4 regions of the Bradyrhizobium sp. Bra64 genome follow, and region 2 is predicted to be linked to each of the others. Evidence: predicted binding sites of a transcription regulator. Region 2 holds the regulator's gene; each other region holds the start of a gene.
What was found. The regulator LexA, encoded in region 2, represses DNA repair genes until DNA is damaged. The targets are predictions, from matches to a motif close to TGTTCNNNNTGTGTTCNG.

Region 1 (5,182 bases), on a different contig from region 2:
GAATGCGATGAAAGTGCGCGACGTCAAGAACGCCGGCAAGCGGATTGCGATGTACCAGATCACCTCCGAGCCACGCCGCCTTCCAGCGCCGAACGGGCTTTGCAATCTCGAGACCGGGCCCGAGACCTTCCAGCTCGTTCCCAGCGGTAACGCGCAGGCCGCGCAGCTGAAGACGTTCGCCGGCAAGGAGATCTCGGTCAAGGTCGACGAGGTCGCCTGCGCCAACGATCCCGGCCAGATGAGCGAGGCCGTGATCACGAAGTGGAGCCTGATCAAGAAGCAGTAGGAGCGCGCGCTCCGCTCTCTGGATTGCTTCGCTTCGCTCGCAATGACGAAGGTGGAAGCGTCGACCTACACCCGCACCGGCCCCAGCGCCTCGAAATGCCCGCGTTTCTGCAGCCAGGCGAGCAGCACCAGGCTCGGGATCGCCACCAGCACGCAGATCATGAAGAACAGCGGCCAGCCCGTCGTGTCCGCCACGAAGCCGGCGCCTGATGAAAGATAGGTCCGCCCGACCGCCGCAAGCGCGGTGAGCAGCGCGTATTGTGTCGCCGTGTGCAGCGGGTTCTGGCACAGCGCCGAAAGGTAGGCGACGAAGATCACGGTGCCGATGGCGCTGGTGAAATTTTCGCAGGTGATGGCGAAAGCGAGCGCCCATTGACTGGTGCCGACGAATGCGAGCCAGGAGAACGAGAGGTTGGCGAGCGCCTGCACCACGCCGCCGATCCAGAGGCTGGTCGAAAGCGAATAGCGCCGCGCAACGAAGCCGCCGGCAAAGCCGCCGATCAGTGTTGCGGCGAGGCCAACGCCCTTCACGATCGCCGCATAGTCGTTTCGGGAGAAGCCGAGGTCGATCACGAACGGCGCCGTCATGGTGCCGGAGAAGGCGTCGGTAAATTTGAACAGCACGACGAAGGCGAGCGCGGCGAGTGCGTCCTTGCGCGTCAGGAATTCCGAGAAGGCGCCGGTCGCGGCGTGCAGCACGCGCACGAAGGCGGTCTCGGCCTTTGTCGCAGCTTCCGCCCGCACCGATTGCCCGGGCTCGGTTGCGACGAGCGCCGTGATCGTCCCGATCAGCACCATCGTCGCCATCACCACATAGCCCCACATCCAGGCCGACGTGCGGGCAATGCCGGTGCTCTCGAAGCCCGAGACGATAAACAGCGCGCCCGCGGTCGAGACCAGCATGCCGATGCGATAGGCCGCGACATATGATGCCATGCCGGCGGCCTGCTCGCTCTCCGGGAGGCTTTCGACGCGGAAGGCGTCGACCACGATGTCCTGCGTTGACGACATCGTCGCGACCAGCAGCGCGCCCAGCGCGACGTAGAACGGCGAGCTTGCGGGGTCGGTGAGCGCCAGCAGCAGGATCGCGATGATCAGCAGCAGTTGCGAGAACACCAGCCAGCCGCGCCGCCGCCCGAAAGCGCGGGTGAACAGCGGCACGTGCACCGCATCCACCAGCGGCGCCCACAGGAATTTCAGCGTGTAGGGCGTGCCGACCAGCGCAAATAGCCCGATGGTCTTGAGATCGACCCCGGCCTCCCGCATCCACACCAGGAGCGTCGATCCTGACAGCGCCAGCGGCAGCCCGGAGGAGAAGCCGAGGAACAGCACGATCAGCACCCGCGGTTGCAGGTAAACGGCAAGGCTGTCGCGCCAGGAGGTGGCGGGGGCGTCGGTGCCGGCGGGCGAGGTCGCGTCGGGTGCGGTCATGGGGTGGTGTTAGCAGATTCTGGGGGCGCTGCCTCTTTCCCTCGCCCCGTTCTTACGGGGGAGAGGGAAGTGCCTCACTCCCCCGCCTGGAGCTTCCTCGGGAACAGCTCCGGAGCACCTGTCGCCACCAGGTGCGGGCCTTCGGGCGCATCGGTCTTGCTGAAATCGAGCTCCTCGATTCTTCCTGCGCGCTTCTCGATCTTGTCGGCGGAGATCAGCACCTGGCGGACGTCCTCGTTGGCGTCGGCAAAGTGCTTCTGCAGTTTCAGCACGCGGTCGCGCAGGCGGCCGAGGTCGTCGCCGAGCTTGATCACTTCGGTGCGGATCTGGTCGGCCGCGTCGCGCATGCGCGCGTCCTTCATGATCTGCTGCATCACCTGGATCGCCAGCATCAGCAGCGAGGGCGACACCAGCACCACGCGGGCGCGGTAGGCCTTCTGGATCACGTCGTCGAAACCGTCGTGGATCTCGGCATAGACCGATTCCGACGGCACGAACATCAGCGCCATCTCCTGGGTCTCGCCGGTGACGAGGTATTTTTCCGCGATGTCGCTGACATGCTTCATCACGTCGCTGCGCAGCCGCTGCGCCGCGGTCCGCTTCTCCTCGTCGGTGCGGGCGTCGTGCAGCGCGGTCATCGCTTCCAGCGGGAATTTCGCATCGATGCAGAGCGGGCGCTGGTCGGGCAGGAACACAACGCAGTCGGGCCGCTTGCCGGTCGAAAGCGTGAACTGGAATTCGTAGGCACCCTTCGGCAGACCGTCCTGGACGATCGCCTCCATCCGCGCTTGTCCGAAGGCGCCGCGCGACTGCTTGTTGGCGAGCACATCGCGCAAGGTCGTTACCTGGGTGGTGAGGTCGGTGAGGTTCTTGTGGGCGCTGTCGATGATGCCGAGCCGCTCGTGCAGCGCGCGCAGGCTCTCCATGGTGTTGCGGGTAGAGTGCTCCATGGACTGGCCGACGCGGTGGGTCACCGAATCCAGCCGCTCGTTGACCGCGCGCGCCATCTCGGCCTGGCGGCCGGCCAGCGCCTGGGTCATGGCATCGACCCGGCCCGAGGACTCGCTCTGGGCGTGCAGCATCTGGCTGATGCGCTCCTCGAGCTCGTCGGCCCGGATGGCATTCGCCATCGCGAGTTCCGCGCCGCGCCGCCCTGACCTCGCGATCACGACCGCAATCATCACCAGCAGGATGAGGACCAGGACGCCGAAGCCGATCAGCGCATCGATGGTGCGCACCGGCCAGTCGCCGAGCATGAAAATGGTCTCGTTCATGCCTGTCCTTCTAGCCGATTCGCCTGGCGACACGAACGAATAGCGAACGTTTATGGTTAACTACCCCCTAATTTTCGTGGTTAACGAAACCTGAAGTTTTATGGTTAGCGGATCGTTAACGGAGTTCCCGGCCGGATTGACCGCATCCGGTGCGCAGCTTAAATCGCGGCCATGGCCCTCAGAGAAATCATCATCCTGCCCGACAAGCAGCTGCGTCTGGTCTCCAAGCCGATCGAGAAGGTCACGCCGGAGATCCGCAAGCTTGCCGACGACATGTTCGAAACCATGTACGACGCGCCCGGCATCGGCCTGGCGGCGATCCAGATCGCGCGGCCGCTGCGGCTCATCACCATGGATCTGGCCAAGCCGGACCAGGACGGCGAGACCAAGCCGGAGCCGCGAGTCTTCATCAATCCCGAGATCATCGCCTCCTCCGAGGATCTGTCGGTCTACGAGGAAGGCTGCCTGTCGATCCCCGAATATTACGAGGAGGTCGAGCGGCCTGCCAAGGTGCGCGTGCGCTTCACCGATCTCGACGGCAAGGTGCACGAAGAGGACGCCGAAGGCCTCTACGCCACCTGCATCCAGCACGAGATCGACCATCTCAACGGCGTCCTGTTCGTCGACTATCTGTCGAAGCTCAAGCGCGACCGCGTGATCAAGAAGTTCGAGAAGGCCGCCAAGCGGGCGGAGTGAGCGATTAGTAGCCAGGCACTCCACTCTGCTCCCTCCCCCCTTGCGGGGGAGGGCAGGGGAGGGGGGTAGACCAGCAAAAGGTGCTCCCGATCTGCGGAGTGCAAACAACAAGGCGCCCGCGCTCAAACCGAGAGAGCGCGTCGTGTGGCACCCCCCTCCCTAGCCCTCCCCCGCAAGGGGGGAGGGAACGTATCGAGTTCTTGTCATGCCCCTCCGTCTGATCTTCATGGGCACGCCCGATTTCTCCGTGCCGACGCTGCTCGAGCTCGTCGCGCATGGTCACGAGATTGCGGCGGTATATACGCGCGCGCCGAAGCCGGGCGGACGGCGCGGCCTGCAATTGCAGCCGACCCCCGTCGAGGAAGCCGCGCGAAAACTCGGCGTTCCCGTGCTGACGCCGAAGACGTTGAAGACGCCCGAAGCGCTGGAACAGTTCCGCGCCTTTGACGCCGACGCGGCCGTCGTCGTCGCCTACGGCATGATCCTGCCGCAGGTCATCCTCGATGCGCCAAAGCTCGGCTGCTACAATCTGCACGCCTCGCTGCTGCCGCGCTGGCGTGGCGCAGCTCCCATCAACCGCGCGATCATGGCGGGCGATGCCGAGAGCGGTGTCATGGTGATGAAGATGGATGTCGGCCTCGACACCGGCGACGTCGCCATGGCCGAACGGCTGGCGATCACCGACACCATGACCGCGGCCGATTTGCACGACCGTCTGTCCCGGCTTGGCGCCGATCTGATGGTGCGCGCGATGGCTGCGCTCGCCCGCGGCGGACTTCAGCTCCGGAAGCAGAGCGAGGACGGCGTGACCTATGCTGCCAAGATCGACAAGGCCGAGGCGCGGATCGACTGGACGAAGCCGGCGCGCGAGGTGCTGCGCCACATCCACGGCCTGTCGCCGTTCCCCGGCGCCTGGGCCGAGCTGGCCGGGCTGAGCGAAAATGTGCGCGTAAAAATCCTGCGGTGTGAACTCGCGAAGGGTTTTGGCGCGCCGGGAGCGGTGCTCGACGACCAACTGACGATCGCCTGCGGCGAGGGCGCCATACGCGTCCTCGAGCTCCAGCGCGAAGGCAAGGCGCGCATGCAGGCCGTGGACTTCTTGCGCGGTGTGCCTCTGAAGCCGCCGATGCGGCTGGCTTGATGCCCCGCTACAAGCTCACCATCGAATATGACGGCGCGCCGTTTTTCGGCTGGCAGGTGCAGGAGACGCTGCCGTCGGTGCAAGGCGCGCTGGAGGCCGCCGTGAAGGCGATGACCGGCGCGGATCTGCGCGTCCACGGTGCGGGCCGCACCGATGCCGGCGTGCATGCGCGCGGCCAGGTTGCCCATGTCGACATCGAGAAGCAGTTTCCGCCGGGCCGTTTTCGCGACGGGCTGAACGCGCATCTGCGGCCGCATCCGATCGCGGTGCTAGAGGCCGAGATCGTGCCTGATACATTCGAGGCCCGCTTCTCGGCGGTGAAGCGCCACTACCGCTACCGCATCGTTAACACCCG
Region 2 (5,182 bases):
TTGATCCTGACCTTGGCCGCGTCCTCCCAGCGCAGGAAGCTCTTCGCATCGTGCAGGTCCTTGATGATCAGCGGCAGCCCCGCCTTCCAGGTCCGCCCGGGCAGGCCAAAACCGCGCGGAAATTTGGTGTGGCGGGAGTTGAATTCGAACATGTCGGCGGTGCCGTAGTAGCCGTCGACGAGCCCCATCTCGTGGGAGACGACAGGGTCGTTGTGCCAGAGCTCGATCGCGCCGACATGGGCCTCTTCTTCACCGCAGAACAGCACCATGACGGCCTGGAGGAATTCGCCGGCGAACACGGGCACCGCCACCCCACAGGTGAGGCCGGCTGCGAGGGCCTGATCGGTACGCTTGAAATAGGAGTTGGCGAATTTGGTGAGGATCACGGGGTGGCCGGAGGCCCAGGCCTTGCCGGGAAGGCCCTCGTCATATCCGAAATGCAAGCCTTCGCTGATGGCCTTGAACGCGGACAGCCCTTCGCCGTAGAGGCCGCCACCGAACTCCAGCCGCATGCGCGTCCGGTCCGGCACCCAGAGTTCAACGACGCGAATGAAGGTTTTCATCGAGCATGTCCGCCGTCTCAAGCCTTGACAGCATCGGTCATTTGGCTGTGTGGCGGACGTTCAAAATTCAGGCAGGGCGGCTCAAACTTCGTGCGGCGGGAAAAGCGCAACGGCTTGGTCGATCCGATCGGATTTCGCGGGGCGCAAGCCATACCGTCTCGCCGGCCACGGCCGGCGATGGCAATTCGATCCTGGCCTCCGACCTTGCGGCCGGAAGCGGCCGTGTTCAGCCGATCGGCAGCCGGGTAATCGTCGGCTGTCTGTCGGCAGTGATCTGCGGCTTGTGCTCGCGTTCGCCGGCCGGCTGCTGCGTCACCGGCAGTTGCAGCACGGTTGCGTGCTGGCCTTCAACGAGCTGCGTTACCAGCACGTATTTACCGTCGGGGAATTCGATCGCGTCATGATGGCGATCGGGAATGTGCGGATCGATCTTGCCGAACTTCCCGACGCGGGAATTGATGGTGCGCGTCCAGATCCAGCGATTGTCGTAGCGGACGTTGTCGGCAAAGGCGAGCTCCGTTCCCGGCAGCAGGCAGACGGCAACTGTCGGATCGGCTGCGGACGCAAAGCCGCGCGTGGAGGTGCCGCGGAAGGTTGTCGTGACGATCGTCTCGCCGACTTCGGCGGGGCGCGACGCGACGGCATGCAGGCTGTAGTCACACATCGGGTGCTCCTCTTGCGAAGACAGCGACCCGCGTCTCTTATCGAGGCGCAGGCCTCTATCAGAGTTCAAGCACGCAACGGTCTGCTTGGTTGTAGGCAAATCTGCGGCTGGGATCCGCAGGCCACGATCACATTAACTTTCCCGAATCCAATAGGAACAAAGCCTCGTCCCGTGCATTCTGCAGGCGCGTGTCAGCGCCCTGAGGGGGCCGACCATCCCGAATAATGCCAGCTCGGTTGCGACGGCAGGCAATTGCATTGCGGCCGGCGCGGGCTCGTTCGCTAACCGCCACCTTTGCAGACAGGGCGAGGCGGTTGTGCGGCGGCTTGCGACGCTGATACTGCGATCAGCGCCGCCGCGACTGTGCTCAAGACGATCTGGCGCATGGCTGTTTCCTCGAGCTGCTGAGGCCGCGAAGCGGTGCTGCTTCATGCGGCGTGCCGAGGATGAAGCGCCGGAGGAGGGGCCGGATAATCTGCGCGAAACCAGAAAGACTACCCAGCGGGAGCGGACAATCGTCCGCTCCAATCGTTGATGGCGATCGTTGCTCATGCGAGCGCGGATGCGCCGGATACTTTCCGGTATCAGTATTTCCGGTACAGGCCGATCAGCTTGCCCTGAATCTTCACCCTGTTGGGCGGCAGGATGCGCACCTCATAGGCCGCGTTGGCGGGCTCGAGCGCGATCGAGGCGCCGCGACGGCGGAAGCGCTTGAGCGTCGCTTCCTCGTCGTCGATCAGCGCCACCACGATGTCGCCGGTATCGGCACTCTCGTTGCGCTGGATCAGCGCCATGTCGCCGTCGAGGATGCCGGCCTCGACCATGGAATCGCCGCGCACTTCGAGCGCGTAATGCTCGCCCGAGCCGAGCATGTCAGGCGGTACGCTGATGGTATGGCTGCGGGTTTGCAACGCCTCGATCGGCGTGCCGGCCGCGATGCGGCCCATTACCGGCACGGCAACGGGACGTTCGCCCTCGTCGGCAGACAGGCTTGAGCTCGCGCGGACCTTGCCGAGGTTGCCCTCGATGACGCTCGGCGTGAAGCCGCGGCGGCTGCCGGCGGCCGCCTGGAGCTCGGGCAGCTTGATGACTTCGATCGCGCGGGCGCGGTTGGGGAGGCGACGGATGAACCCGCGCTCCTCGAGCGCCGTGATCAGGCGGTGGATGCCCGACTTCGAGCGCAAGTCGAGCGCATCCTTCATCTCGTCGAAAGAAGGCGGCACGCCGCTTTCCTTCAGACGTTCACTGATGAACCGCAGAAGCTCGTATTGTTTGCGCGTTAACATCTCGACCTAAGTCCCCCGGTTGATGTCGTTCGATTCCGAGACGCTGAATTCAGCAATATGCCGCGACATGCTCGAAACAAATCATGAACGGACACTATATGTTCGATACATGTTCCGCAACTGCTTAATTTACCGTGAACAGAGCAAAGTTCGCGGAACGCGCATTGGCGGGACGCTCAGACGGGGAGCCGCAACACTTCGCAAGGCGAGCCCGCCTCGGCTTTCGGCGCGAACGGTGCGCGCACGAGAAGTGCCTGTGCCGCAGCGAGATTCGCAAGCAACGAAGAATCCTGATGGCTGACGGGAAGGGCGACGAGCGTGCCGTCGTCGCGCTGCTCCAGACGTGCGCGCAGATAGTCCTCGCGCTGGTCGTTGGCGCCGACGTCGCGGCCGAGCACGGCGCGCTCGCGGTGATGATGAATTGCGGCCCGGCCCGACAACGCGCGAATCAGCGGCACCATGAACAGGAAGGCGCACACATAGGACGACACGGGATTGCCGGGCAGGCCGATCACAGCCATCGCGCCGAGCCGTCCATGCATCATCGGCTTGCCCGGCCGCATCGCGATCTTCCAGAAGGCCATCGCGACGGCTTCGTCCCTCAGCGCCTGCTGGACCAGATCGTGGTCGCCGACCGATGCGCCGCCGGTAGTGATGAGGACGTCTGCGCCGCTCGCGCGCGCGCGGCGGATGCCGGCGGTGGTGGCCTCCAGCGTGTCGGCGGCAATACCGAGGTCGATGGTTTCGGCCCCCTCGCTGCGAGCCAGCGCATGCAGGGCATAGCCGTTGGAATAGACGATCTGGCCGTGACCGGGCGTGGTGCCCGGCATCACCAGCTCGTCGCCGGTGGCGAGGATTGCGATCTTCGGACGGCGGCTGACGGCGAGGTGGGGGTGATTCATCCCGGCGGCGAGCGCGAGGTCGCGCTCGGTGAGCCGGCTGCCCTTGCGCAGGAGCACGTCGCCCTCGCGGAAATCGACGCCCGCGGGGCGGATGTGCCGGCCGGAGATCGCGGCTTCCTTGATCGTGATGCGCTTGCCGTCAGCGACGGTGTCCTCCTGGATCACCACGGCATCCGCGCCATCGGGAACGACGCCGCCGGTGAAGATCCGCACGGCCTCGCCGGCGCCGACCGATCCTGCGAACGGCCGGCCCGCGGCGACCTCGCCGATCACGGCGAGGGTCGAACCGATCGTTGCGGCATCGGCCGCGCGCACCGCGTATCCGTCCATCGCCGACATTGCCTGCGGCGGCTGCGTGCGCCGCGCGACGACGTCGCGCGTGAGCACGCGATGGTAGGCGTTGTCGAGGGAAACCGTCTCCTCCGGCAGCGGATCCGCACCCGCCAGCACCGCGGCAAGCGCGTCAGAAACCGGCATCAGGGCCACGGCGAAAACTCCTGCTCGGCGCGTTCGGGCGAATGTTCCGCCAGTCTTCTAGCCGAGCGCGGGCGCAGAGGCAAAACAGCTGAGCGGGCGTAACTCAGCTCGCTGCTCACACTGCACTTGAGGGCGAGATCAGGCCCGTCGCGGCATGGTCCAGAGAACGAGACAGATCGGCAGAAGCGTGGCCATGGCAAGGACGATCATGGCGAGCGCCACGGCCAGCATCGGTCAGCTCCTCGCCTGTCCATCCGGACTGCCGTCCAGTGTGACGTCGGGAGCTTTTGGACCTTGATCCTTGTCGGGCAGCGGATCGGCCTGAGATTTCAGGTCGGCGGCCTTGCTGATCAATTTTGCGGAGAGGTCAGAATCCGAGGTGGTTCTGGCGAATTTCATCAGCAGGGAGGCCTGCTTGGTGAGGTAGGTTTTGCCCAACACGTCGATCAATCCGATGTAGAATTCCCAACGGACTAATGAGTCCCGAGACGGGCATTCGTTCCCGGAACTCTGTACAAAAATGCACAAAGTCTTTTGGTTCCTCGCCGTCAGGCGAAATAGGTCCCGAAACGGTCAGATTCCCAGCGCCGTGAGGGCATTTCCAACGTCGCGGGGGGAGGTCACATGGACCGCCGTCAAGCCGCGGGCTCGCGCCCCCTCGACATTCTCGGCGAGGTCATCAAAGAACACGATGCGCCCGGCGGGTACGCCGATCGCGGAGACGACGTGGTCGAAGGCCTCGGCATCCGGTTTGCGCAGACCGATGCTGGACGACAAATACAGCTCGTGGAAATGGCCTAGCACGTCGGCATATTCCTTCGAGAAATAGTCCACATGGGGACGGTTGGTGTTGGAGAAGGCGTAGAGCGGCATCCGCTTCGCCGCCCGCGGCAGCAGCTCGGCGATGTCGGGCATCTCGCCGGCGAAGATCGCGTTCCAGCCCTCCAGGAACTGCGCATCCGAGATGCCGATCCCGAGCGAAGAGCGCAATGAGGCGAAATAATCCTCGTCGCTGATCTTCCCCATCTCGTGCAGCCGATAGGCTTCGCTATCCCGCACATAGCGCGCGACGATGGCGTCGGGCTTGCAGCCGGCATGGCCCGCCCAGCAGGCGATCGCCCTGGAGAAATCGATATCGAGCACCACGCGGCCGAGATCGAACAGAAGCGCATCCGCGCTGCCGGGAGAGAGCGGTGTCACCTGCATCCTTTCACTCAGTATCGATATGGCTCGTGATCGAACAGCGGAAACGCGCTGAACACGCTTGGCGCGTTGGTTGCGGCCGCCTGG
Region 3 (5,182 bases), on a different contig from region 2:
GGAGGCGAAATCCTCGCCGGCCGAGCCCGTGAGCGAGGTCATCGCCTGCGTCACGACAAAGCAGCGGCCGTCGAACGCGCCGGCGGGCTTTTCGCCGGGCGAATTGTCGCGCCAGGCCAGCGCCGGGCGGATCAGATCGGCCAGGCGCTCCAGAATGTCGACGCGCACGGCGCGCTCGCCGGCCTGCTTGTAGCCGAGCACGCGATAGGCATCGCGCGGCAGCTGCTTGTCGACCGGGAACGAGGTGCGGCCGGAAGATGCCAGATGCTGCGCGCCCGACAGCGACGACAGATCGACATTGTCCTGCTTCAGCGCCCAGAGCAGCGCGGCCAGCGCACGCGCGGCGGGCTTCAAGAGGCCGGGGAAATAGAGGTGATAGGCGCCGAAGCGGACGCCGTATTTGCGCAAGGTCGCGCGCGAGGGCTGGTCGAGATCCTTCAGCTCGTTGGCGATCTTGGGCCGTTCGAGCACGCCGAGCGCCTCGACGAGCTGATAGGCGATGCCGCGGGCGATGCCGGTGACGTCCTCGGCCTTGGACAGCTCGAACATCGGACCGAGCAGCTTTTCGATATGCGTCTTGAGCCAGAGCTCGAGCCGGGCCTGCACCTTGTCGCGTGGGCCGCCCGTGAGACGCTCGTCCGAGATGATGCGGATACGCGGATGCAGCGCATCCTCTGCGGCGGACAGCCGCGCCACGGCATCGCCGGTCCAGCGGATGGTGCCTTCTGAGGTCAGCACGAACTGATCGTCCGGCGCGTTGCCCAGTTTTTCGGCGCGCGCGTTGATTTCGCCGGCGAGCACCGCTTGCGCGGCAGCCTGCAAGGCTTTCGCATCGGAGCCGGCTTCCGCCGCATCCGGTGCAAAGGTGAAGCCATCGAGACGGCCGATGACATGGCCTTCGACGATGACTTCGCCGGTCTTGCCGATTTCCGTATTCAAGCTCGTGTTCTCCCGCAGGCGGCGCATCAATACACTGGTCCGGCGATCAACGAAACGCTCAGTCAAGCGTTCATGGAGCGCATCCGATAATTTATTTTCGACCTCCCGCGCGATCCCCTGCCAGCGTTCGGGGTCTTTGAGCCAGTCCGGGCGGTTGGCAACGAAGGTCCAGGTGCGAATCTGCGCGATCCGGGCCGACAGCGTGTCGATGTCGCCGTCGACGCGGTCGGCCTGGTCGATCTGGGCCGCGAACCAGGCATCGGGAATGCATCCCTTCTTCATCAGGAAGCCGTAGAGCGTCGTCACCAGCTCGGCATGGGCCGCCGGCGACAGTTTTCGGTAGTCGGGGACCTGGCAGGCCTCCCACAGCCGTTCCACCGCTTCCTTGCCATGTGCGGTGTCGCGCACCTCGACGTCGCGGGCGGCGTGGTCGAGCACGCGCATGTCCTCGGCGATCGGCGCGCGCGTCAGCGCCTCGTGGCCGGGCGACTGGTTCAGCGAGACCTGGAGCGCGCCCAGCGAGGTGAAATCCAGCCTCGAATTGCGCCATTGCAGCATCTTCACGGGATCGAAGGTGTGGTTCTGCAGCGCGTTGACGAGCTCGGGCTCGAACGGCGCGCAGCGGCCGGTGGTGCCGAAGGTGCCGTTGCGGGTGGCGCGGCCGGCGCGGCCGGCGATCTGCGCGAATTCGGACGGCGTCAGCCGGCGGAACTGGTAGCCGTCGAACTTGCGGTCGGAGGCGAAGGCGACGTGGTCGACGTCGAGATTGAGGCCCATGCCGACGGCGTCGGTGGCGACGAGATAGTCGACCTCGCCGTTCTGGAACATCTCGACCTGCGCGTTGCGCGTGCGCGGCGAGAGCGAGCCCAGCACCACGGCGGCGCCGCCGTGCTGGCGGCGGATCAGCTCGGCGATGGCGTAGACCTCGTCGGCGGAGAAGGCGACGATGGCGGTGCGGCGCGGCTGCCGCGTGATCTTTCGGTCGCCGGCGAATTCGAGCTGCGACAGCCGCGGCCGCGTGATCATGGACACGCCGGGCAGCAGCCGCTCGATGATCGGGCGCATCGTGGCGGCGCCCAGCAGCAGCGTCTCGTCGCGGCCGCGGCGGTTGAGGATGCGGTCGGTGAAGACGTGGCCGCGTTCGAGATCGGAGGCGATCTGGACCTCGTCGACGGCGAGGAACGAGACGTCGAGATCCCTAGGCATCGCCTCGACGGTCGAGACCCAATAGCGCGGGCTCTTCGGCTTGATCTTCTCCTCGCCGGTCACAAGCGCGACGGCTTCGCTGCCGACCCGCGCGGCGATCTTGTTGTAGACCTCGCGCGCGAGCAGGCGCAGCGGCAGGCCGATCATGCCGGAGGGATGCGCGAGCATCCGCTCGATGGCGAGATGGGTCTTGCCGGTGTTGGTGGGGCCGAGCACCGCAGTGACGCCGGCGCCGGGGAGCCGCTCGGAAGCGAAGGGGGAGGAAGAAAAGGGCATCTGGGAGATTAGGTAATGGCGGATTGGGGCGAATGTCAGTGCCGTTGTGCCGACCCTCATCCTGAGGAGCGCGTCAGCGCGTCTCGAAGGATGAAGGCCCGGATGGTGCCATGGAGGGAGCCGGGCCCCTCGCCCTTCGAGACAGCCGCTTGCGCGGCCTCCTCGGGGTGAGGGGATCAAACAGCGGAGTGCGTGGCGCCGCTCCCCAAATCCCGCGCAACTGTCTCACTTTGCGACGCTTTTCCCTGTGTCCTTAAACTTCGGAACGACTCTAGAACGAATCGCGGCCGAATCGCTGACTCCGGCCAGAGTCCTGTTCCGTTCACTCAACATGTCGCGGGAGGCTTATTGGGTGTGCACTAGATGGAGTTTTGGGCTGCCGCACAAGCGACGTTTCGATGGCGGATTCGTTAAAGCTGGGGACGGCGCGGAGTCGAATCAGAATCGGGGAGGAGTCAAATGGATTCCCGGCACCGGGCCCCTCCAAGACAAAACTGCGAAAACAACCCCATGCACAGTAGAAACGGGTCCGCCGCGGGGGACCGGGCGATCTTGTATAACGTATTGATGTAGATGTCTTTTTTACCATCCCTTGGAGAGGGAGGTTAAAGTCACTGCGTCTTGGCGACCCTGGGCGGCTGCGCCGAGGTGATGAAGCTGGTGGCTTCCAGCATGGCCGGGCCAAGCGGTGTCGGCACCTTCAGCCAGAACGGCACCAGGATGCGCGTGCCCGCGATCGGCGCGAAGGCGACCTCGATGTTGCGCTGGGCGGCGAGGTATTTGATCACGGGGCGGTCGGGGATGTAGCCGGCGACGGGCACGAAATACATCGAGCAGACCACGACGGGGCCGCGATAGCCCTTCTCCGCCTTCACGGTCTCCATGCGCTTGAAATCGAGCTTCAGCTCGTAGCGCATGCGGCCGTCGAACACCGGCGCGGAATTGTGGCAGGCATCCGGCCCCACGGGATCGCCGGTGCCGGGCACGCGCAGCAGCGAGGCCGTCATCGGGTCCCAGACGCCGCGGCGATGCGCGTCGGTGACGAGGATGCGGTCGGGATCGACCGGCGGCTCCGGCTCGATGCCGAACTCCTTCACATTGCCCTTGTCGAGGGTGATGTGGATATTTTCCGTCTTCTTCGAGGTGGTGGTGGAGGCCTGGTAGCCGGTCGCGACCAGCGCGCCGTTGACGACGCGCCCCTGCGAGGCGCCGGTGCCGGACCCGCCCGCGAACGATTTCAAAAGCCCCGTGGTGCCGCCGCTGGCCGCGGCCGCGAACACGTCGTCCTGGATGTCGATGTTCCAGGCGCCCTTGCCGACGGGAATGCCCGCCAGCGTCGCCTCGTACTGCGCCTCGAGCTTGCCCTGCGCCGCCACGGGATCGGCCACCCACGCCAGCGCCAGCCCGCAAAGGGCGGCCGTGGCCAGCCGGCCGGCAGAGCGCGGACCGGCCGCGCGCGGCTCCGTTGAGCGCAGGCCGGGCGCAGGATGGGGCGTTGTGAGCACGAAACAATCCAATCGAGGCGCGAACGGTTGTTACTTAAGCCAAAAACCGCGGCACACAATGTATCCGGGCATGTCAGGCGCGGAACTCCACCTGATATTTCGGGTGCGAATACGCCCTTTATGTGATGGTAAGGGGTTTTAAACATTGCCGTTTTGGTGATCGGCGGGCGCCGCGGGCGCGAACACCTCTCCCGCTCTCGTCCGCCGAAGTTTCGGCGAAGGCGGACGCGCGAGAGGAGGCACACCGCCGCCGGCTCGGGCCGCCAAAACCCGCCCCAAAACCTTGACGGCCCGTCCCTTCCCCCCTATACGTCCGCCGCTCCCTGCAAGGACGAAAGAATTAGCCCCCGTGGCGCCCCGGATGGCGGCCGCACTCGTTGGGGGCTCGAACCAAGGATTTTTGCCATGTCTCGCCGCTGCGAACTGACGGCCAAGGGCCCCCTCGTCGGCCACAAGGTCAGCCACTCCAACATCAAGACCAAGCGCCGCTTCCTGCCGAACCTGGTCAACGTGACCTTCATCAGCGAAGCGCTCGGCCGCAACGTGCGCCTGCGCGTCTCCACCAACGCGGTCAAGAGCGTCGACCACAATGGCGGCCTCGACCCCTATCTGCTCAAGGCCAAGGCCGACGTGCTGTCGCCGCGCGCCCTCGAGCTGAAGCGCGCCATCCAGAAGAAGGTCGGCCCGACCCCCGCGCCGGAGAAGAAGGCGAGCTAAGCGAGTTTTCGAATAGGGCAAGGGCTTGCGTCGGGCGGCGTAGGCTTGGCCGGATCAAGTTTTGCGCGACGGCCGGATCGGAAGATCCGGCCGTTTTTGTTTTGGGGCAGCCACACTTCGACTACGCCAGCCCCCCAAAAAAATGCCGGTTCGCGGTATCCACAACATCGACGAGTATCTCAGAGGCCTGCCCTCCGTCGCCACGATCGCTGCTGTATAGTTGCAAACTCACAGCTGAGTAGAGATTCGAAGTGCGAAGCCTGTCTTCTGGAAAGAAATCGAAGGTTACATCGGCTACGAACGAAGAAGCGATAAAGTTCTATCGCGCCAACGAACGTCCCTATGGAATTTTCAGCAATTTGTTTCGTTGCGAGATAGAATTCGAAGGGAAGACATACCCAACCGCTGAACACGCTTATCAAGCCGGCAAGGCTCTGAAGCCGGCAGTTCGCGATTGGATTCTGGCTGCACCAACACCGTCGTTGGCAGCAATGGCTGCTCACGGCTTATACGTTTGGGATGTCGTGCCCAATTGGCAG
Region 4 (5,182 bases), on a different contig from region 2:
GACGCGCGCCGGCACGCGCGGCGCGATGTTGGGCTCGTGCGCAAGCAGGATGACCGGCGCGTCGTCGGTGACCTTGGCGAGCGTCGCGTTGAGATCGTCGGCGCCGAAGCGCCCTATGCTCTGGAAGCGCCGCGCCGGCAGGAAGGCGAGCTGATCGCCGAGGCCCGCGAGCCAGAACGGGCGGCCGTCCTTGATCAGGCGCACGACGTCGTTCTCGTAGACGGGAATGCCGGCCGCTTCCAGCGCGCGGTGGGCGATGGTCGGTCCGTGCCCTGCCTGCTGCACGGCCCTGTCCACCCAATAGTCATGATTGCCCATGACGGCATGAACGCCGAGCGGCGCTTTCAGGCCAGCCAGCACTCTCGCCCATTCACTCGCCGGAATGATGCGCGTGACCTGGTGCAGACCGGCGACGTAGTCGCCGAGCAAGACGATGATGTCCGCGTTGAGCGCGTTGGTTCGATCGACGATGGCTTCGATCCGCTCCAGCGACATCCAGGGATCGCAGGCATGGATGTCGGCGATCACCGCAATCTTCAACGGAAAATCCGCCGGCCACTGCCGCGGCGCCGGATGATAGCGCGTGACGTCGAGCCGCAGCAGCGGCTCGACGCCGACGCCATAGGCCCCGGTCGAGACGCCGAGGGCCGACAGGCCGCCGATGGAACGGAAGAAATGACGGCGCGTGATCATGGCGGCCCGGTGATGATACGCTTTGGTGATGCGGTCCGATTGGAGCGGAATTGGGGTGCGCTCGTGCAGACGGATAGCATCTCCGTGCAGGCTGTCTGCACAAAAGATTACCGGAAGTTCATGACATCCGGCGCCCGCGACGTGCGCATCAGTCGTCGGCCTCGTCGGTGCCGAACAAGCCGAATTGCGCCGCGGCATCGCGCGACGGTTCGGCAATGCCGAGATGGCGGAACGCGTGCGAGGTGAGCAGCCGGCCGCGCGGGGTGCGCTGGAGATAGCCGCACTGGATGAGATAGGGCTCGATGATGTCCTCGATGGCATCGCGCGGCTCGGAGAGCGCGGCAGCCATCGTCTCGACGCCAACCGGGCCGCCGCCATAGTTCGTCGCGATGGTCGTGAGATAGCGACGGTCCATGGCGTCCAGGCCCGCGGCGTCGACCTCGAGCGCACTCAGCGCGTGGTCGGCGATCTTGCGGTCGATCTCGTCGGCATCGGCCGCCGAGGCGAAATCGCGCACGCGGCGCAGCAGGCGGCCGGCGATGCGCGGCGTGCCGCGGGCGCGGCGCGCGATCTCGTTGGCGCCGTCAGCACTCATGCCGACATTGAGCACGCGCGCGCCGCGGGTAACGATGCTTTCCAGCTCCTCGATGGTGTAGAAGTTGAGCCGGACCGGAATGCCGAAGCGATCGCGCAAAGGATTGGTGAGCAGCCCGGCGCGCGTGGTGGCGCCGACGAGGGTGAATTTCGACAGCTCGATCTTGACCGAGCGCGCCGCCGGCCCTTCGCCGATGATGAGGTCGAGCTGAAAATCCTCCATCGCGGGATAGAGCACCTCTTCGACCGCGGGGCTGAGGCGATGGATCTCGTCGATGAAGAGCACGTCGCGCTCCTCGAGGTTGGTGAGCAGCGCGGCGAGATCGCCGGCCTTGGCGATCACGGGGCCTGACGTGGCGCGAAAGCCGACGCCGAGTTCCTTCGCGACGATCTGCGCCAGCGTGGTCTTGCCGAGGCCGGGCGGACCGACGAACAGCACGTGATCCAGCGCCTCGCCGCGCTTGCGCGCCGCCTCGATGAAGATCGAGAGATTCTTGCGCGCCTGCTGCTGGCCGACGAAGTCGGACAGCGATTGCGGCCGCAACGCGGTGTCGCCGACATCGTCGCTGCGGCGCTCCGGCGTGACCATGCGGTTGGCCTTGGGATCGCTCACTTCGCCAGCTCCTTCAACCCGAGCCGGATCAGCTGCGCCGTCTCCGCCCCCTCACCGGCGCTGCGCGACGCCGATGCGATCGCGGCGGCGGCCTGCGGCTGGCCGTAGCCGAGATTGACCAGCGCGGAGATCGCATCCGCCACCGGGCGCGGCGCGCGCTGGTCGTCGATGGCACCGGCGAGGTGCACGACGGCCGGGTCGACATTGGCGAAGGCCGGCGCCTTGTCTTTCAACTCCGTGACGATGCGCTCGGCCACCTTGGGACCGACGCCCGGCGTGCGCGCCACCGCGGCCTTGTCGCGCAGCGCAATCGCGTTGGCGAGATCGGACGGCGCCAGCGTGCCGAGCACGGCCAGCGCGACCTTGGCCCCGACGCCCTGCACGGTCTGGAGCAGGCGAAACCATTCGCGCTCCTGGTCGGTGCGGAAGCCGAACAGCTTGATCTGGTCCTCGCGGACATAAGTCTCGATCGACAGCACTGCGGCCTCGCCGGGCGCCGGCAGATGCTGGAGCGTGCGCGCCGAGCAATGCACCTGGTAACCGACGCCGCCGACGTCGAGGACGACATAATCCTCGCCGTAGGAATCGATCAGGCCCTTGAGCTTGCCGATCATAACCCCACCACCTTCAACCTGAGCGCCGTGCTCTGGCGGTGATGGGCGTGGGTGATGGCGATGGCGAGCGCGTCGGCGGCGTCCGCGGACGGCGGATCGGCCTTGGGCAGCAAGATCTTGAGCATCATCGCGATCTGTTGCTTGTCGGCATGGCCGGCGCCGACCACCGTCTTCTTCACCCGGTTGGGCGCGTATTCGGCAACACTGATGCCGAACATCGCGGGCGCCAGCATGGCGACGCCACGCGCCTGGCCGAGTTTCAGCGTCGCGACGCCGTCCTTGTTCACAAAGGTCTGCTCGACGGCGGCTTCCATCGGCTTGTGATCGGACAGCACCGCCGCAAGCCCTTCGTGGATGGCGAGCAGCCGGTTCGACAGCGGCAGATCGTCCGGCGGTTCCACCGAGCCGCAGGCGACATAGATCAAACGATTGCCCTCGGCCTCGATCACGCCCCAGCCGGTACGGCGCAGGCCGGGGTCGATGCCGATGATGCGAATGGGGCCACGAATCGGGAGCGCAGTCATGGGCCAGTGATAGCGGCTGGCTGCTTGGAGCGAAACAGAAACAGAACGGAAGTAACAGGGGAAAGCGGGGGGCTGCTCTTCGCCTCTTCCCGCAAGAGCGGGGCGAGGGAGCGCACCGTCCACGCGATCGCCCTGATCGCCCTACCCGCCCATCTTCGCCATCAGCGCGTCCGACACCTCGAAATTGGCATAGACGTTCTGGACGTCGTCGTGCTCGTTGAGCAGGTCCATCAGTTTGAGCAGCTTCTCGCCGGTCTCGTCGTCCACCGCGACCGTGTTCTGAGGCTTCCAGATCAGCGCGGCCTTGCGCGGCTCGCCAAACCTGGCTTCCAGCGCCTTGGCGACGTCGCGATAGCCTTCGGTCGAGGCATAGATCTCGTGGCCGTTCTCGCCCGAGATCACGTCGTCGGCGCCGGCCTCGATCGCGGCATCCAGCACCGCGTCGTCGGAGGCGACGCCGCGGTCGTACTCGACGATGCCGGTACGGTCGAACATGAAGGAGACCGAGCCGGTTTCACCGAGATTGCCGCCGGATTTGGTGAAGAAGGAGCGGATGTCGGAAGCGGCACGGTTGCGGTTGTCGGTCAGCGCCTCGACGATGACGGCGACGCCGCCGGGACCGTAGCCCTCGTAGCGGATCTCGTCGTAGTTCTCGCCCTCGCTGCCGAGCGCCTTCTTGACCGCGCGCTCGATATTGTCCTTCGGCATGTTCTCCTGACGCGCCGCGATGATCGCCGCGCGCAGGCGCGGGTTCATGTTGGGGTCGGGTGTCCCCAGCTTGGCCGCGACGGTGATTTCCCGCGCCAGCTTGCCGAACAGCTTCGACTTCTGGGCATCCTGCCGCCCCTTGCGGTGCATGATGTTCTTGAATTGGGAATGTCCGGCCATGCGTGTCTTCTCTAAGGAATCGTGCGCCAAAAGATGAGCGTGGGAAGCGCGGCGTTATAAGCCGCGCCCCCACCGGAAAGAAAGAGGCTCTACGACTTTAAGGTAACACCTTACTGTCTTGTGCCTAGATGTCAGGCTTCGTTAACCCTGATTTCATTCCAGCCTGCGAAAATAGCGTCGGACCGTCCCCCGACAAGAGAGACCTGATGGCGTTCGGACTATTTCGGAAGCGTCTGCCGGACATGACTGCGCCCGCGGCAGCCCCGCAGGCTGCGCAGCCTGCGGCCAATTCCGAACCCGCTGCGGCCGTCGACGCGGATTCTGCCAAGGAAATCCTGGAACTGCTGGAACTCGAGCTTGGAGCGATGATTCGCCAGCTCGAGCGTGCCGCCAATTCGGTGGCTGGCGGCGCCGAGGCGACGGCCACGACGCTCGCCGCCATTCGCGACCGCACCGATGCCCTGACCGGCCGGACCAACGCTGCGCAGTCGACCGCCTCCACCTTTGCCCATGCCGCCGACAAGTTCACCCAGTCGGCGCTGGGGATCGGGGCGCAGGTTCGCGAGGCCGGCAAGCTGGCCGACGAGGCCAGCGCCGCAGCCCAGGAAGCCCGCGCCAATGTCGATCGGCTGCGCGAGTCCTCGGCCGCCATCGGCAACGTCGTCAATCTGATCGCGCAGATCGCGCGGCAGACGACGCTGCTTGCGCTCAACTCGACCATCGAGGCCGCGCGTGCGGGGGCTGCGGGCAAAGGCTTTGCGGTCGTCGCCACCGAGGTCAAGGCACTCGCGGTGCAGACCCAGGGCGCGACGGAAGAGATCACCAAAAAGATCGACGCGCTGCAGCGCGACGCGGCCGGCTCAGCCGATGCCGTCCACCGCATCTCGCAGGCCATCGAGGCAATCCGCCCGGTGTTCGAGACCGTCAACGGCGCGGTCGCCGAACAGAACGCCACCACCAGCGAGGTCTCCGGCAACGCGACAAGCGCGTCGGAGTTCATCATCTCGGTCGGCGAAAGCGCGGCCGAGATCGATGCTGCGACCAAGGCGGCCGAGACCCACGGCGAGAACGTCGCCAGCGCCGGCAAGGCCGTCACCGCATTCGCGCAGAAACTGAAATCGCGCTGCGCCGTGCTGCTCCGCCAGAGCGAGAACGAGGATCGCCGCAAGACCGAGCGACTGCCCTGCCATCTCAAGCTCGAAACCGCGCGCGGCGTATGGCCGGTTTACGAGATCGCGATGGACGGCGTGCTGATC

Region 1: a site for LexA is predicted at 3,022-3,039, ahead of NR187_RS01490 (DNA recombination protein RmuC). Genes of this name have one in related genera too.
Region 3: a site for LexA is predicted at 2,683-2,700, ahead of NR187_RS00690 (helicase-related protein). Genes of this name have one in related genera too.
Region 4: a site for LexA is predicted at 3,069-3,086, ahead of ruvC (crossover junction endodeoxyribonuclease RuvC). Genes of this name have one in related genera too.

Annotation. Positions count from the first base shown of each region.
Region 1 covers NZ_JALJRD010000001.1:314,853-320,034, forward strand. The annotation lists gene NR187_RS01480 (hypothetical protein) at 1-286, shown strand, start outside; gene NR187_RS01485 (MFS transporter) at 352-1,716, opposite strand; gene NR187_RS01490 (DNA recombination protein RmuC) at 1,791-2,990, opposite strand; gene def (peptide deformylase) at 3,162-3,686, shown strand; gene fmt (methionyl-tRNA formyltransferase) at 3,892-4,827, shown strand; gene truA (tRNA pseudouridine(38-40) synthase TruA) at 4,827-5,182, shown strand, end outside.
Region 2 covers NZ_JALJRD010000005.1:330,795-335,976, forward strand. The annotation lists gene NR187_RS18505 (GAF domain-containing protein) at 1-563, opposite strand, end outside; gene NR187_RS18510 (hypothetical protein) at 790-1,227, opposite strand; gene lexA (transcriptional repressor LexA) at 1,812-2,513, opposite strand; gene glp (gephyrin-like molybdotransferase Glp) at 2,690-3,901, opposite strand; gene NR187_RS18525 (hypothetical protein) at 4,127-4,333, opposite strand; gene NR187_RS18530 (HAD-IA family hydrolase) at 4,466-5,098, opposite strand; gene NR187_RS18535 (alpha-hydroxy acid oxidase) at 5,107-5,182, opposite strand, start outside.
Region 3 covers NZ_JALJRD010000001.1:148,192-153,373, reverse strand. The annotation lists gene NR187_RS00690 (helicase-related protein) at 1-2,421, opposite strand, end outside; gene NR187_RS00685 (DUF3108 domain-containing protein) at 3,033-3,896, opposite strand; gene rpmB (50S ribosomal protein L28) at 4,332-4,643, shown strand; gene NR187_RS00675 (NADAR family protein) at 4,895-5,182, shown strand, end outside.
Region 4 covers NZ_JALJRD010000001.1:615,445-620,626, reverse strand. The annotation lists gene NR187_RS02885 (metallophosphoesterase) at 1-693, opposite strand, end outside; gene ruvB (Holliday junction branch migration DNA helicase RuvB) at 842-1,876, opposite strand; gene ruvA (Holliday junction branch migration protein RuvA) at 1,897-2,514, opposite strand; gene ruvC (crossover junction endodeoxyribonuclease RuvC) at 2,511-3,038, opposite strand; gene NR187_RS02865 (YebC/PmpR family DNA-binding transcriptional regulator) at 3,180-3,926, opposite strand; partial or broken gene NR187_RS02860 (methyl-accepting chemotaxis protein) at 4,133-5,182, shown strand, end outside.